Regions from separate parts of the Shewanella sp. 10B genome, predicted to be linked through region 3. Evidence: predicted binding sites of a transcription regulator. Region 3 holds the regulator's gene; each other region holds the start of a gene.

Region 1 (4,239 bases), 150 kb from region 3:
GCATGGCGCTAAAGCAGAATGAATTCAAGGTTTATTATCAGGCACAAGTAGATTCTCAAACCCATCAAATGATAGGGATGGAGGCGTTAATCCGTTGGCTGCATCCGCAAGATGGTTTGATTGCACCGGATCAATTCCTATCTATTGCAGAGGAAATTGGTCTGATGGAAGAAATCGGTGACTGGGTGCTTATCGAAGCCTGTCGTCAAGCGCAGGAATGGCTCACGCAGCTAACCCCCGTTGGACATAGCTTTACCACTGCGGTGAATCTGTCGGCGTCGCAAATTGGACACATTGATCTATATGAAAAAATTGTCCATGCCCTCGAGGTGACCGGATTAGATGCGAAAGCGCTAGAGCTTGAGATTACCGAAAACAGCTTAATTGAAGAACCCCATGAACATGCCAAGGTGCTCGATAGAATTGCGCAACTTGGAGTGCGATTCGCACTCGATGACTTCGGTACAGGCTTTTCATCCCTAGAACATATAAAACTCTTTCCAATCAGTGTATTAAAAATTGATAAGAGCTTTATTGCCTCCTACGATAAGGATGACAAAGATACGCGGTTACTCGCGGCATTACTCAATTTCGCCTATGGTTTTAACGTGACATCGGTTGCCGAAGGCATTGAAACGGCTGAACAAGCCGAGTTTTGCACCGCACGAAATTGCAATGTGCTCCAAGGGTATTTATTTTCGCGGCCCTTAGAAGCGAGCGAATTTGAGGCCAAGTACATTACTCCACTACTTACAAAATAATGACCCTAAATTGTGAAGATTATCTTACGTTTGGCTAAGGCTGAGGTTTTCGTCTGGTGAGGAATATTTTCTTGCTTTACACTCAGCAATAGACAAATATCAGCGCCCCTTTCTGATGCAGTGTGCACAGAGCTTCAATCACAGTGTTTAATTTGGTCATTTGGCAATGAAAATAGGTATCTTATCCCAGTTCCCTGAGTTGTATTCCACCCGACGCCTAGTGGCGGCCTGCGAGAGCCGTGGTCATGAGGCTGTGGTTATTAATACCTTGAATTGCTACATGAATATCAACTCCATCAAGCCGAGCATTCATTACCAAGGCCAAGAATTAACGGGGTTCGATGCCATTATCCCGCGCATTCACGCCAGCGTGACCTTTTATGGCTGCGCGGTAGTGCGCCAGTTCGAAATGATGGGGGTATTTGCCGCCAATGACTCTATTTCAATCGCGCGTTCACGGGACAAGTTACGCGCGCTGCAATTGCTTTCTCGCAAAGGTATTGGCATGCCTATTACTGGATTTGCCAATAAACCCAATGATATTCCCGATTTGATTAACATGGTGGGCGGCGCGCCCTTAGTGATTAAGTTGCTGGAAGGCACACAAGGGATTGGCGTGGTGTTGGCCGAGACCAAAACCGCCGCCGAGAGCGTGATCGAAGCCTTTTTAGGGCTGAAAGCCAATATTATGGTGCAGGAATATATTAAGGAGTCCAACGGCAGCGATATTCGCTGTTTTGTGGTCGGCGATAAAGTGGTGGCTTCGATGAAGCGCCAAGGGCCTGAGGGAGATTTTCGCTCTAACCTGCACTTAGGTGGCTGTGGTGAGAAAGTGAAAATCACCCCTGCGGAGCGCAAGATGGCGGTCGCTGCAGTGAAAGCCATGGGCTTAGTGGTGGCAGGGGTCGATATTTTACGTTCGAATCGCGGTCCCTTGATCCTTGAGGTGAACTCGGCGCCCGGTATTGAAGGGATTGAACAGACCACGGGGATCTCGGTCACTGAACCCATCGTAGAGTACATTGAGAAGATGGTATCGGCACGTAAATCGAATCGTGCCGTGATTGCCTAATAAAAAACGCCGCGATTATTGCGGCGTTTTTGTTTTACTAGCGCTTAATTTAGTGCTTAATCTTATAAATCAAAGCCGTAGGAATAGCCTAAAACTACCTTGGCATCATCACCCTGCAGATCTGTATCTGACACCATAAATGACACGGTTCCCATGCTGGTATCGGCACTCAGAGTAACGTTGTAATCTGCGTAGTTATCTTCGCCAAACCAAGATTCAACCACATCGCCACTGGAGTAGCCGTAGTGCAAAGACAGGCTGAGTTTATCCGTCAGCGGGAAAGATGCTGTGGCCGCAAGGTAACTCATATCCTTGTTATCTAATGGCTCGGCTGCGACATCATCACCCGCATTGATCACCTGTGAGTAACTGAGTTCAAACCATTTCCAGGTGATAGCGCCGTGCAGTTCACCAAAATCGATGCTGCCTTCGGCATCGGGATAAGCGTAGTAGAGGTAACCAATATCGTAGCTGAGGTCTTCGGTGATGTTGCCGCCGTAGCCTGCGTAGAGATCCAACTCATAGCTGGTATCGTCGCCAAAGTCGACATTGGATGCCCAAGTGCCGGCATAGAATCCGGAGTCATGGCTGTAGTCTATGCCTCCTTGGATAGCGACCGCATCATTGGTTTGAGTGACCCCGCGCCATAGATAGTTAGACGTGCCGCCAATATTGCCGGACACCGCCGCCAAGGCGTTGGTGGTTAGTAACAATCCCGTCGATAATGCCAAAACGCTGTACAGTGATTTTCTCATTCTCATCCCCTCGATTGACTTATTTATCGATTCACTCATGTCACCACCGAGCGGGTGACATTGGTGCATCATGGTTTTTTCTGATAAGGGAATTGCTAATCACATGCCATTATTTGAACATCATTAAAAACAAATGGTTACAAAAGCGTTGTTAATAAAATGTTTTAAAATGATCAAAAATGGAGCGGTGTGCGCACTGTATTTGTGCAAAAAATCATCTTTCATGCTTTTCGCAGGGCAAAAAAAACGCCCCACAAAGGAGGCGTTTTATAGAATGATGTCGAGCGAATTAGTTCACACTATCACGCAAGGTTTTACCCGCTTTAAACTTAGGCACAGTGGCTTCAGCGATCTGGATTTCTTTACCTGTCTGTGGGTTACGGCCAGTACGAGCTGCGCGAGTCGTGGTTTCAAAAGAGCCAAATCCAACGATAGAGATCTTGTCACCGTTTTTCATTGATTCAGTAATAGCTGCTTCGAAAGATTTCAATGCACGTGCTGCTTCAGCTTTAGTGATATCGGCATTTTCTGCAATCTTGGCAATAAGTTCAGTTTTGTTCATCTTTATTGTCTCTTCTTTCCGTAGATTTATTAAGTCAGCGTGCCTAACATGCCACAAGGTTTAGCCGTTGGAAAGCCCTTTGCTGCGGGCTTGTGTCCTATAAGTAACAAAAATGCAGAATATTTGCCCCGTTCGTGACTTAGGTTTTATTCTTCGAGCAGCTGATATAGGAGCTGCTTCACCAATTTGGGTTCGAAGGGTTTATCACACAGTGCATTGACGCCCGCCTGCGAGACGTTGCTCAAGTGAGCATCATTTGCCTCGGAAGACACCATGAGGATAGGCACATGGGATTGCTGGCTTTCATTACGGATAAATTGGGTGAGTGCCAGACCATCGACACTGGGCATATTGTAATCGGTAATGATCAGGTCAAACATATTATTACGCATTAACTCAATGGCTTGAGCGCCGTCTTCCGCTTCGGTGATCTGCTTGATCCCAAGGTTGCCAATGGTACGTTTAATCACATTGCGGGCCATGCGGCTGTCATCAACCACGAGCACACGCACGTCATGCACATCGAAGTGGCTGAGGTCGAGCTCATCATGGCTGAGTAAATCGATAGTTGCATTCAACGCCTTGCCTAAGTGTTCGGCATTAAAGGGCTTTGGCAGAATCGCGACCACGCCAGACTGACGGAAAATCTCCAATTGCTCGCGGCGGCATTCGCTCGAAACCAACATAAATTGAATGTCTTTGTATTCACTGTTGGTGCGCAGGTAGCTTAAAAACTCGGTCGCGGTGCCATCTTCAAAATACATGGCGCTGGCGATGAGATCCGGTTTGTGACGGGCTATCAGTTCTTTCGCTTGAGCCAAATCAGCCGCATTTTGAATGCTGATAATGCCTTCTTGCTGTAAGCGCTTGATGATAATCCGGCGCTGGGTTTCCGATGGCTCAACAATGAGAATCGAGAGTTCGCTGGGCGATAAATGAGTCATAGTGGCTGGCTTTATCAGGTCTTTTAGGGAGCCGTTAACTTAGGCTATAAACAAGGGCTTAGCAATAAACACGCTTATGCTTTTACCTTTGCAGTTAAATAATTATGGCTGACGCGGGAAAAGGCTATCCAATACTGCAGAGATA
Region 2 (4,239 bases), 230 kb from region 3:
AAGGCTAACGCTAAGCCCGGTAGCCAAATATCCAACAAATCAGACGGTGTGAGCAGCAGCCCTAATACGAGGAACATACCGATTTGGCTGACCCAAGTCATGCCATCCAATACGTTTAGGATTGAATGACGACCACGGGTAGGCTTGTTGCCGAGGAAGAGACCGACGAGATAAATCGACAGAATGCCGCTGCCGCCAAGTTTGTTCGAGGCGGCATAAATCATCAGGCCGCCACTGAGCACTAAAATCGAATACAAGCCTTCGGCAAGCTTGCTTAAATTCACCAACTTCCACAGCAGCCAACCGCCGCCAAGACCGAGGAAAATCCCCAAGCCAAACTGCTTGATAAAGCTTATCAGCATAAAGCTTACGGATAACTCGGCGTCCACATTAGCGAGGATGGCAATCAGGGTCACGGTTAAAAACACCGCCATTGGGTCGTTACTGCCCGATTCGATTTCCAGCGTCGCGCCAACACGCTCGTTAAGGCTACGTCCCTTTAATAGTGAGAATACCGCCGCCGCATCGGTGGAACCGACAATTGCCCCCACCAGCAAGCCTTGCAACCAGTGTAAGTCAAATAACCATGCGGCCATCACGCCCGTGATACTGGTGGTAATAGCAACCCCAAAGGTCGCCAGCGACAATGCCGGCCACAACGCCACCCTAAAGCTTGCAACCCGCGTGCGCATACCGCCATCGAGCAAGATAATGGCTAAGGCTAAGTTACTGACAAGATAAGCGGTTGAGTAGTCGTCAAACAGAATACCGCCGGGACCATCCTCCCCGGCTAAAATCCCTACAGCGAGGAAAATTAATAAGATAGGGATACCCAAGCGCGAAGACACGGGACTTAACAAAACACTCACAGCGGCAAGCAAGGCACCGATCAGAAAAAAACTATTGATGGAATCTGCATCCACACATGCCTCCTTAAATACAAGAGTGTTTAGTTAAACGATAAAGAAATCACCTAGATTAAAAATGACTCAATTGAAAATTTTTGTGTTTCTATACTAGCATAAAAAATGCAAATTAATGGAGTTTTAAATATTAAATTTCAAACATCTACATCCAAATCCTCAGTAAAAGGCCATTTTGACTAACTTTTACATAAAAACCAGTACAACCACAAACGCCTATCGAACATGAACCCAAGCTCATAAACAAGATAAAATCTTTATTTATCAATATATTTAAAAATAGCATTCCATATAAACTCACTGTATACCGCCAAAATCGCGAGGATAACTATATAAAAATATGCTGTATTCGCTAAAAGTCGGCTTAAGTCCAGTTAAACTCTGCAATAACTTGAAAGCATAGATAAAATCACCTTTTCCATTGTGTTATCGACATACAAGCCTCTAAAGCTGTCATAAAGACAATCACTGTCATATCAACAATCAATATTCAGTATCAAAAAGACAATCAAGCATAGAGCAAAATTTATATTCTTCTTTATTTTCAACAACAAAAAGGTTTGGCACGTATTACGCAATAGCAGGTGAAACGTATCAAAATGACGTTGCATCAAGGAGACTTATGAGCAAACAAAAACTCACCGCTATCGCACTGTTAGTTGTGCTGATTGCTTCATTCACTGTGTTGCTGAGCATCGGCAGTGAAATTTATCGGGAAAAACCGCCGATCCCCACTGCATTTACCGATGTAAATGGTCAGGTTGTGTTTAGCGAAAATGATATCGAACAAGGCCAATTGGTCTGGCGCTCCATGGGCGGCCATCAACTGGGGTCGGTTTGGGGACATGGCTCTTATGTTGCCCCGGATTGGACCGCCGACTGGTTACACAGAGAAGCCGAAGCTTGGCTCGATATTCGCGCAGAGCAGCAATATCAAACACCGTTTGCCCAATTAAGCGCCCAACAAAAAGCTGGCCTTGAACAAGCCTTAAGGGAAGATTTACGCCATAACAGCGTCGAGCCACAGGCCGATGGCACTGTGCTTATTCGCTTGTCCGACACTCGTATCGAGGCGATAAATAAGGTCGAGCAGCATTATTTATCCCTGTTTGGGAGCGATCCGGAGCTTAGCAAGCTTCGTGAACAATACGCCATGAAAGAAGGCACTGTGCCCGATCTTACCCGCCGCGAACAACTCAATGCGTTCCTCTTTTGGGGAGCCTGGGCGGCAATCACTGAACGCCCCGATGCCCCCTATACCTACACCAATAACTGGCCCTTCGATCCCCAATTAGGCAATACACCGACCTCGGATAATATCGTCTGGTCAATACTCAGTATTGTGACCTTAATTGCGGGGATTGGCGGATTGATCTGGCACCATGCGAGCGGCAAGCATGAAAGTCTGCCCAAGCCTTCGGAGCAAGATCCGCTGTTTTTCACTAAACCCACCGCCTCACAAAAAGCCGTCGGCAAATACTTCATCACGGCAATTGGTCTGTTTTTACTGCAAATTTTACTCGGCGGGATCACGGCCCACTATGCGGTTGAAGGCCAAGAGTTTTACGGTTTACCGATTTCGGAAATACTCCCCTACTCAGTGACTCGTACCTGGCACACCCAGTTAGCGGTATTTTGGATAGCCACGGCCTGGTTAGGCACTGGGCTGTATATTGCTCCCGCCTTATCGGGTTATGAGCCTAAATATCAGCGTCTCGGCGTTAACGTACTCTGGGTAGCCTTAGTCGTCGTGGTGCTTGGCTCAATGGCGGGCGAATGGATTGGGGTGCAGCAGTATTTTGACCTCGACATGAACTTCCTCTTTGGACACCAAGGATATGAGTACATAGATCTTGGCCGAGTATGGCAAATCTTACTCCTCGTCGGATTATTGATTTGGCTGGCCCTAGTCACCGCCGCCATTAAACCCGCCCTTAAAGTGCAAGGCGAGATGCGCCCTGTAATTTGGGTACTCTATGCCTCCTGCGTGGCGATTGGCTTGTTCTATGGCGCCGGCCTCTTTATGGGTAAACACGCCAATTTAGCAATTGCAGAATACTGGCGTTGGTGGGTTGTACACCTGTGGGTTGAGGGCTTCTTCGAAACCTTTGCCACCGCCGTTATCGCCTTAATGTTAGTACGTTTAGGTTTAATCCGCGGTCGCAGTGCCAACGGTGCGGTGTTATTCACGACAGTGATCTTCCTAACCGGTGGTTTGATTGGCACCCTACACCACCTCTACTTTACTGGCACCCCGACCTCAGTGATCGCCTGGGGCGCCATCTTCTCCGCCTTAGAAGTCGTTCCCCTCGCCATAATTGGTTTTGAAGCGATGGAAACCTACCGTCTGCGCAAAGCCAGTGGCTGGATGCAACGTTATCATTGGGCGATTATGTTCTTTGTGGCGACCGCGTTTTGGAACTTAGTCGGTGCAGGTATGCTGGGCTTTTTAATCAATCCACCTATCTCGCTCTATTACATTCAAGGATTAAACACCACGGCCACCCACGGTCACGCCGCCTTTATGGGCGTGTACGGTATGCTGGGCATGGGCTTGATGCTCTTCTGTCTGCGGGGTCTCACCGACAATATGCAGTGGAATGACAAAATGCTTAAGGGCGCCTTCTGGAGCCTCAACATTGGCCTAGCGGCTATGGTGTTCATGTCGTTATTACCCGTGGGGATTACGCAGTTTTTTGCCGTCATCGACCATGGATATTGGTTCGCCCGCTCGCCAGAAGTGATCCATAGTCCGCTGGTTGAAAAGCTGGTTTGGATGCGTATGTTTGGGGATGTCATCTTCAGTATCGGCGGTCTCTTAATGGGCGCCTTCTTGCTCGATTTGATTAGAAAAGCCCAGAATAAACCAGCCAAAGTGCAACAGGAAGTCTTACAAACAAATCACTAACCACAGCGATAAATCCGTTCTGACCAAGGTGTCGTTTAGGCACCTTGGTTGCTTAGTTTGATGGCCTGTGCCGTTTATCGTTTACCACGCTTTTATAGCCTTACCGCAATAACGGTTAGCAGTGTCTAAATAACCTGTGTCAATATAACAATCAATGCTATAAATCAGGGGAACCTCGCTGCAGGAGTTTTTATGGCCCTTAGTCAAACCGACCTTACCCGTATCGCACTGGACATTACCTCAGGTTTAGCCCACAGAGACCGCTTCTCACGCTTGCTCGATACGGTGAGAGCTAACCTGCACTGTGACGCGGCAGCGCTACTCACCTTCCATGGACACTATTTTACCCCGCTTGCCATCGACGGTTTGAACGAGGATGTGCTCGGCAGACGCTTTATCCTGAATGAA
Region 3 (4,239 bases):
CCCAGTGGGGGTTGGGTAAAAAGCGCACATCAAACATAAAGTCGGCTTCGGTTGGCATACCATGCTTAAAACCGAAAGACTCGAAGTTGATCACCAGTTCCTTATCGACACTGCCAAGCAGGATTTGCCGTACTTGGTCGCTGAGTTCATAGATATTCAGATTCGAGGTATCTATGTAGTGATCCATCTGCTGTGACAGGGGCTCGAGCAACTTGCCTTCAAGCTTAATGGCTTCTTGCAGTGATACTCGGCTCTTAGATAAGGGATGTAAGCGCCGCGTCTCGCTGTAGCGCTTTAACAGTACTTTATCGCTGGAGTTTAAGAAGAAGCTGGTAAGTTCAGTGCCCTCTGGCAGGCTGGCGAGCTGTTTGACGAGTACCTTGTCTTGCTCCGGCAGGTTACGCACGTCAACACTGATGGCGACGAGATCGTTACTGCCCTTGAGCTGTTCGAGTAAGCTGCCAATCAGCGGCAAAGGAAGATTATCGACACAATAGTAGCCGAGATCTTCAAGCACTCTTAGTGCGACCGATTTGCCTGAGCCTGAGCGCCCTGACACTATGACCAGTTTCATCCAGTGATTACCTGATAGAGTTCCGTTTCATCATGCGTCTTGCGCAATTGCTTCAATATTTGCTTGTCGCTGAGCTTTTCAGCCATGCAGGACAAAGTGCTTAAGTGCTGTTGACATTGGTCAGCAGGCACTAGCAGCGCAAATAAAATGTCGACAGGTTGTTTATCGATAGCATCAAAGGCTATCGGCTCCTCACATTTCACCAATATGGCTATGGGTTGTGTTATATCGGTTAATCGACCATGTGGAATGGCGATGCCGTTACCTATACCTGTGCTCCCCATCTTTTCGCGCGCCACTAGGCTTTCGAAGATCTCTTGAGATGAGAGGGTGGGGTACTGGGCAGCGGCTAAGTCGCTGATAAGTTCCAGTACCTTTTTCTTACTGCCCGGAGTGGCGCAGGTCGTGCATTCCGGCCGCAGTATGGTACGAAGTTCCATTGCTAGTGTTTTGTTAACTTCTCTTTGTGTTTAATAACCTGACGATCAAGCTTGTCGATCAGGACGTCTATGGCAGCATACATATCTGCATGCTCTGAAGTCGCGAAGACTTCACCACCGGTGAGGTTGATTCTCGCTTCGGCAATTTGTTGCATTTTCTCAACATTGAGCACAACGTGCACATTATTGATCTGTTCGAAATGACGTTCAAGTTTTGAAAACTTTTCCTCAACATAAGCCCGTAACGATTCAGTAATCTCGATATGGTGTCCACTCAGGTTTATTTGCATATAAACGTCCTCCGATTTCCACTTTAGGCTATAAACTTTTACGCTGATTGGAAGGGGGAATAAGCATCGCCTCTCGGTACTTCGCAATGGTTCTGCGCGCAACGTTAATTCCCTGTTCTGCCAGAAGTTGCGCCATCTTGCTGTCGCTTAATGGTTTTTTCTGGTTTTCCGCTGCAACCAGTTTCTTAATGAAGGCTCTGATTGCCGTGGATGAGCACTCACCGCCATCATCAGTCCCGACGTGGCTTGAGAAGAAATATTTTAGTTCAAAAAGTCCCTTTGGGGTATGCATGTATTTTTGTGTGGTCACCCGTGAAATGGTGGACTCATGCATCTCTACCGCCTCGGCGATATCGTTTAGGACCATAGGTTTCATGGCTTCTTCACCGTATTCGAAGAAACCCTGTTGATATTGCACTATGCAGTTTGCCACCTTGAGCAGTGTTTCGTTACGGCTTTCAAGGCTTTTGATAAACCACTTGGCTTCTTGCAGATGCCCGCGGATAAATTGGCTATCGGCTTGGCTTTTGGTGCTGCGCGCCATGGCTGCATATTGCTGATTAACATTGATTTTTGGCATGCAGTCTGGATTTAACTCGACCACCCAGCGACCATTTTTCTTCGACACCGACACATCGGGGATGACATATTCTTCATCGACAGGGGTGATGAGCAAACCGGGGCGAGGGTTTAAGGTTTGGATGAGGGCAATGCTCTCGCGCAGATCATCTTCCTTAAGCTTGGTTTTACGCATCAACAACCTAAAGTCGCGGGCAGCGATCAGATCTAAATGATCTTTGATCAACATACGGGCGTTTTCGAGGTGTGGGGTATCCGGCGAAAAATGGGAGAGTTGGATAAGCAGACATTCGCTTAAATCCCTTGCGGCGACACCGACGGGATCGAAGTGTTGAATGCGCTTGAGTACGGCTTCGACTTCATCCAGCTCGATCTCAGGATTGCCCATGGCCTCGAGGATATCTTCAGTACTTTGAGTCAGATAACCTTGATCGTCGATGGCATCAATAATCGCGGTGGCAATAGCTAAATCGGTTTCAGAGAAGGGCGTGAGGTTTTTCTGCCATTCTAAATGTTCGTACAGGCCTTCACTGGTTTCCCCTTGGAAGGGCATGTCATCTTCACGGCTGGCGCCAGAACCTGAGTTTGGCGATGCGGTAAAGACTTCATCCCAAGTGGTGTCCATGGGTAGTTCTTCGGGCAGGGATTCTTTGGTCAACGACTCGGCAATGTCCACGGTGGAATTGTCTTGTTCCTGTGGCTGGGCTGTCGTTTCGCTAAAGTCGGTATCGGCGATATCTTGCTTACGTTCGGTAGGCGCGTCGAATTGCTCCTCTTCCAGCTCGAGAAGGGGATTAGAGTCTAAGGCTTGCTGGATCTCTTGCTGCAGTTCTAATGACGACAATTGCAACAGACGAATGGCCTGTTGAAGTTGTGGCGTCATGGTTAACTGTTGACCCAGTTTGAGCTGGAGTGACGCTTTCATGTTACCGCTGATCCCTACGTTATTATTTTGAATTTAGGCCGCTTGTTATCATATTGATGGCGCAGATAAGCCAAAATTCAAGGCTAATTGGCTCTGTTTAAGTAACTATAGCCTGAATTGTTCACCTAAGTACACAGCCCTAACTTGCTGATTGTCTAAGATCTCTGCGGGAGTTCCTTCGGCAATCAGGTTTCCGTGACTGACAATGTAGGCATGTTCACAGACGTCTAAAGTCTCGCGCACATTGTGGTCTGTGATCAATACCCCAAGGCCTCGGCTCTTGAGTTGTTCGATGATTTTCTTGATATCGATAACCGAAATCGGGTCGACACCGGCGAAGGGTTCATCGAGCAGAATAAACTTAGGATTGGCCGCTAAGGCGCGGGCAATTTCGACGCGGCGACGCTCACCGCCCGATAACGACATGCCTTGGCTATCGCGAATATGGGTGATATGGAACTCTTCGAGCAGATGTTCCAGCTCTTCTTCGCGTTGATCGCGATTGAGCTCTTTACGGGTTTGCAGTACCGCCATGATATTGTCGTGCACTGTCAGCTTGCGAAAGATACTGGCTTCCTGTGGCAGGTAACCAATGCCTTTGCGAGCGCGCAGGTGCATAGGATCGGCGGTTAAATCATCATCGTCGATAAAGATATGGCCTTTATCGCTTTTGACTAAGCCCACGACCATGTAAAAGGTGGTGGTTTTACCCGCACCGTTTGGGCCGAGTAGGCCGACGACTTGACCCGTTTTCACCGTCAGGCTGACATCTTTCACAACCTGACGACTCTTATAACTCTTAGCGAGATTCTGTGCTTTTAAGGTGATTTGGGTCATTTAGAATCCTGTTTTTTCACAGGTTTGTCCGCAGGCTGATTCTTGAGTTCTTCCTGATAGTTGTCAGGTTGAATAATGGTGATTACGCGATCATCACCGCTACCCGTGCTCTCAGCGATCAGTTTCTGCTGAATAATATCGTAACGGATGAGGTTACCCGTCACTTGGCTACCCGCTTGGTCTAGGGTCGCTGAGCCTGTTAAGGTCAGGGTGCGGGTCGCCATTTCATAGCGAATTTCTTTGGCGCTCGCCGACGCTGGGCGTCCATCGTCGAGAATTTGGCTGTAGGTCGCAGGGTTGCCCGTTGCCACTAAAATCTTGCTGTTTTCCCCTTCGGCAGAAAATGCACGTAGTTGATCCGCATGGATTTTAATCGAGCCTTGAGTGACTTCAACCGGACCGAAGAAAATGATCTGGTTATTTTTAATGTCCGCAGTTTGGCTGACGGCTTTAATTTTCACTTCTTGCTGTAAGTCACCGACCTTGGCGAAGGCACTCATGCTGGTGATTAGCATTAGGCCGGCAAGTAATATGTTATTTTGCTTCATAGGTTCCTACTACCTGACTGGTCAATTGCACTTCCTGCGCGTTAAG

Evidence for each region. Region 3 encodes sigma-54, which starts transcription at its own class of promoters, with help from an activator protein. Its sites were predicted from a motif close to GTTGGCACGNNNNTNGNNT; they were not measured.
Region 1: the regulator sigma-54 is predicted to act here: its motif matches at 2,681-2,699, upstream of M0415_RS11445 (TorF family putative porin).
Region 2: the regulator sigma-54 is predicted to act here: its motif matches at 1,483-1,501, upstream of M0415_RS09640 (nitric-oxide reductase large subunit).

Annotation. Positions count from the first base shown of each region.
Region 1 covers NZ_JAMDJO010000002.1:877,807-882,045, reverse strand. The annotation lists gene M0415_RS11455 (putative bifunctional diguanylate cyclase/phosphodiesterase) at 1-761, shown strand, start outside; gene rimK (30S ribosomal protein S6--L-glutamate ligase) at 928-1,833, shown strand; gene M0415_RS11445 (TorF family putative porin) at 1,896-2,588, opposite strand; gene M0415_RS11440 (HU family DNA-binding protein) at 2,878-3,150, opposite strand; gene M0415_RS11435 (response regulator) at 3,297-4,094, opposite strand; gene M0415_RS11430 (hypothetical protein) at 4,169-4,239, opposite strand, start outside.
Region 2 covers NZ_JAMDJO010000002.1:494,848-499,086, forward strand. The annotation lists gene M0415_RS09635 (potassium/proton antiporter) at 1-923, opposite strand, end outside; gene M0415_RS09640 (nitric-oxide reductase large subunit) at 1,546-3,831, shown strand; gene norR (nitric oxide reductase transcriptional regulator NorR) at 4,024-4,239, shown strand, end outside.
Region 3 covers NZ_JAMDJO010000002.1:727,490-731,728, reverse strand. The annotation lists gene rapZ (RNase adapter RapZ) at 1-574, opposite strand, end outside; gene ptsN (PTS IIA-like nitrogen regulatory protein PtsN) at 571-1,014, opposite strand; gene hpf (ribosome hibernation promoting factor) at 1,017-1,304, opposite strand; gene M0415_RS10800 (RNA polymerase factor sigma-54) at 1,333-2,808, opposite strand; gene lptB (LPS export ABC transporter ATP-binding protein) at 2,914-3,645, opposite strand; gene lptA (lipopolysaccharide transport periplasmic protein LptA) at 3,642-4,193, opposite strand; gene lptC (LPS export ABC transporter periplasmic protein LptC) at 4,180-4,239, opposite strand, start outside.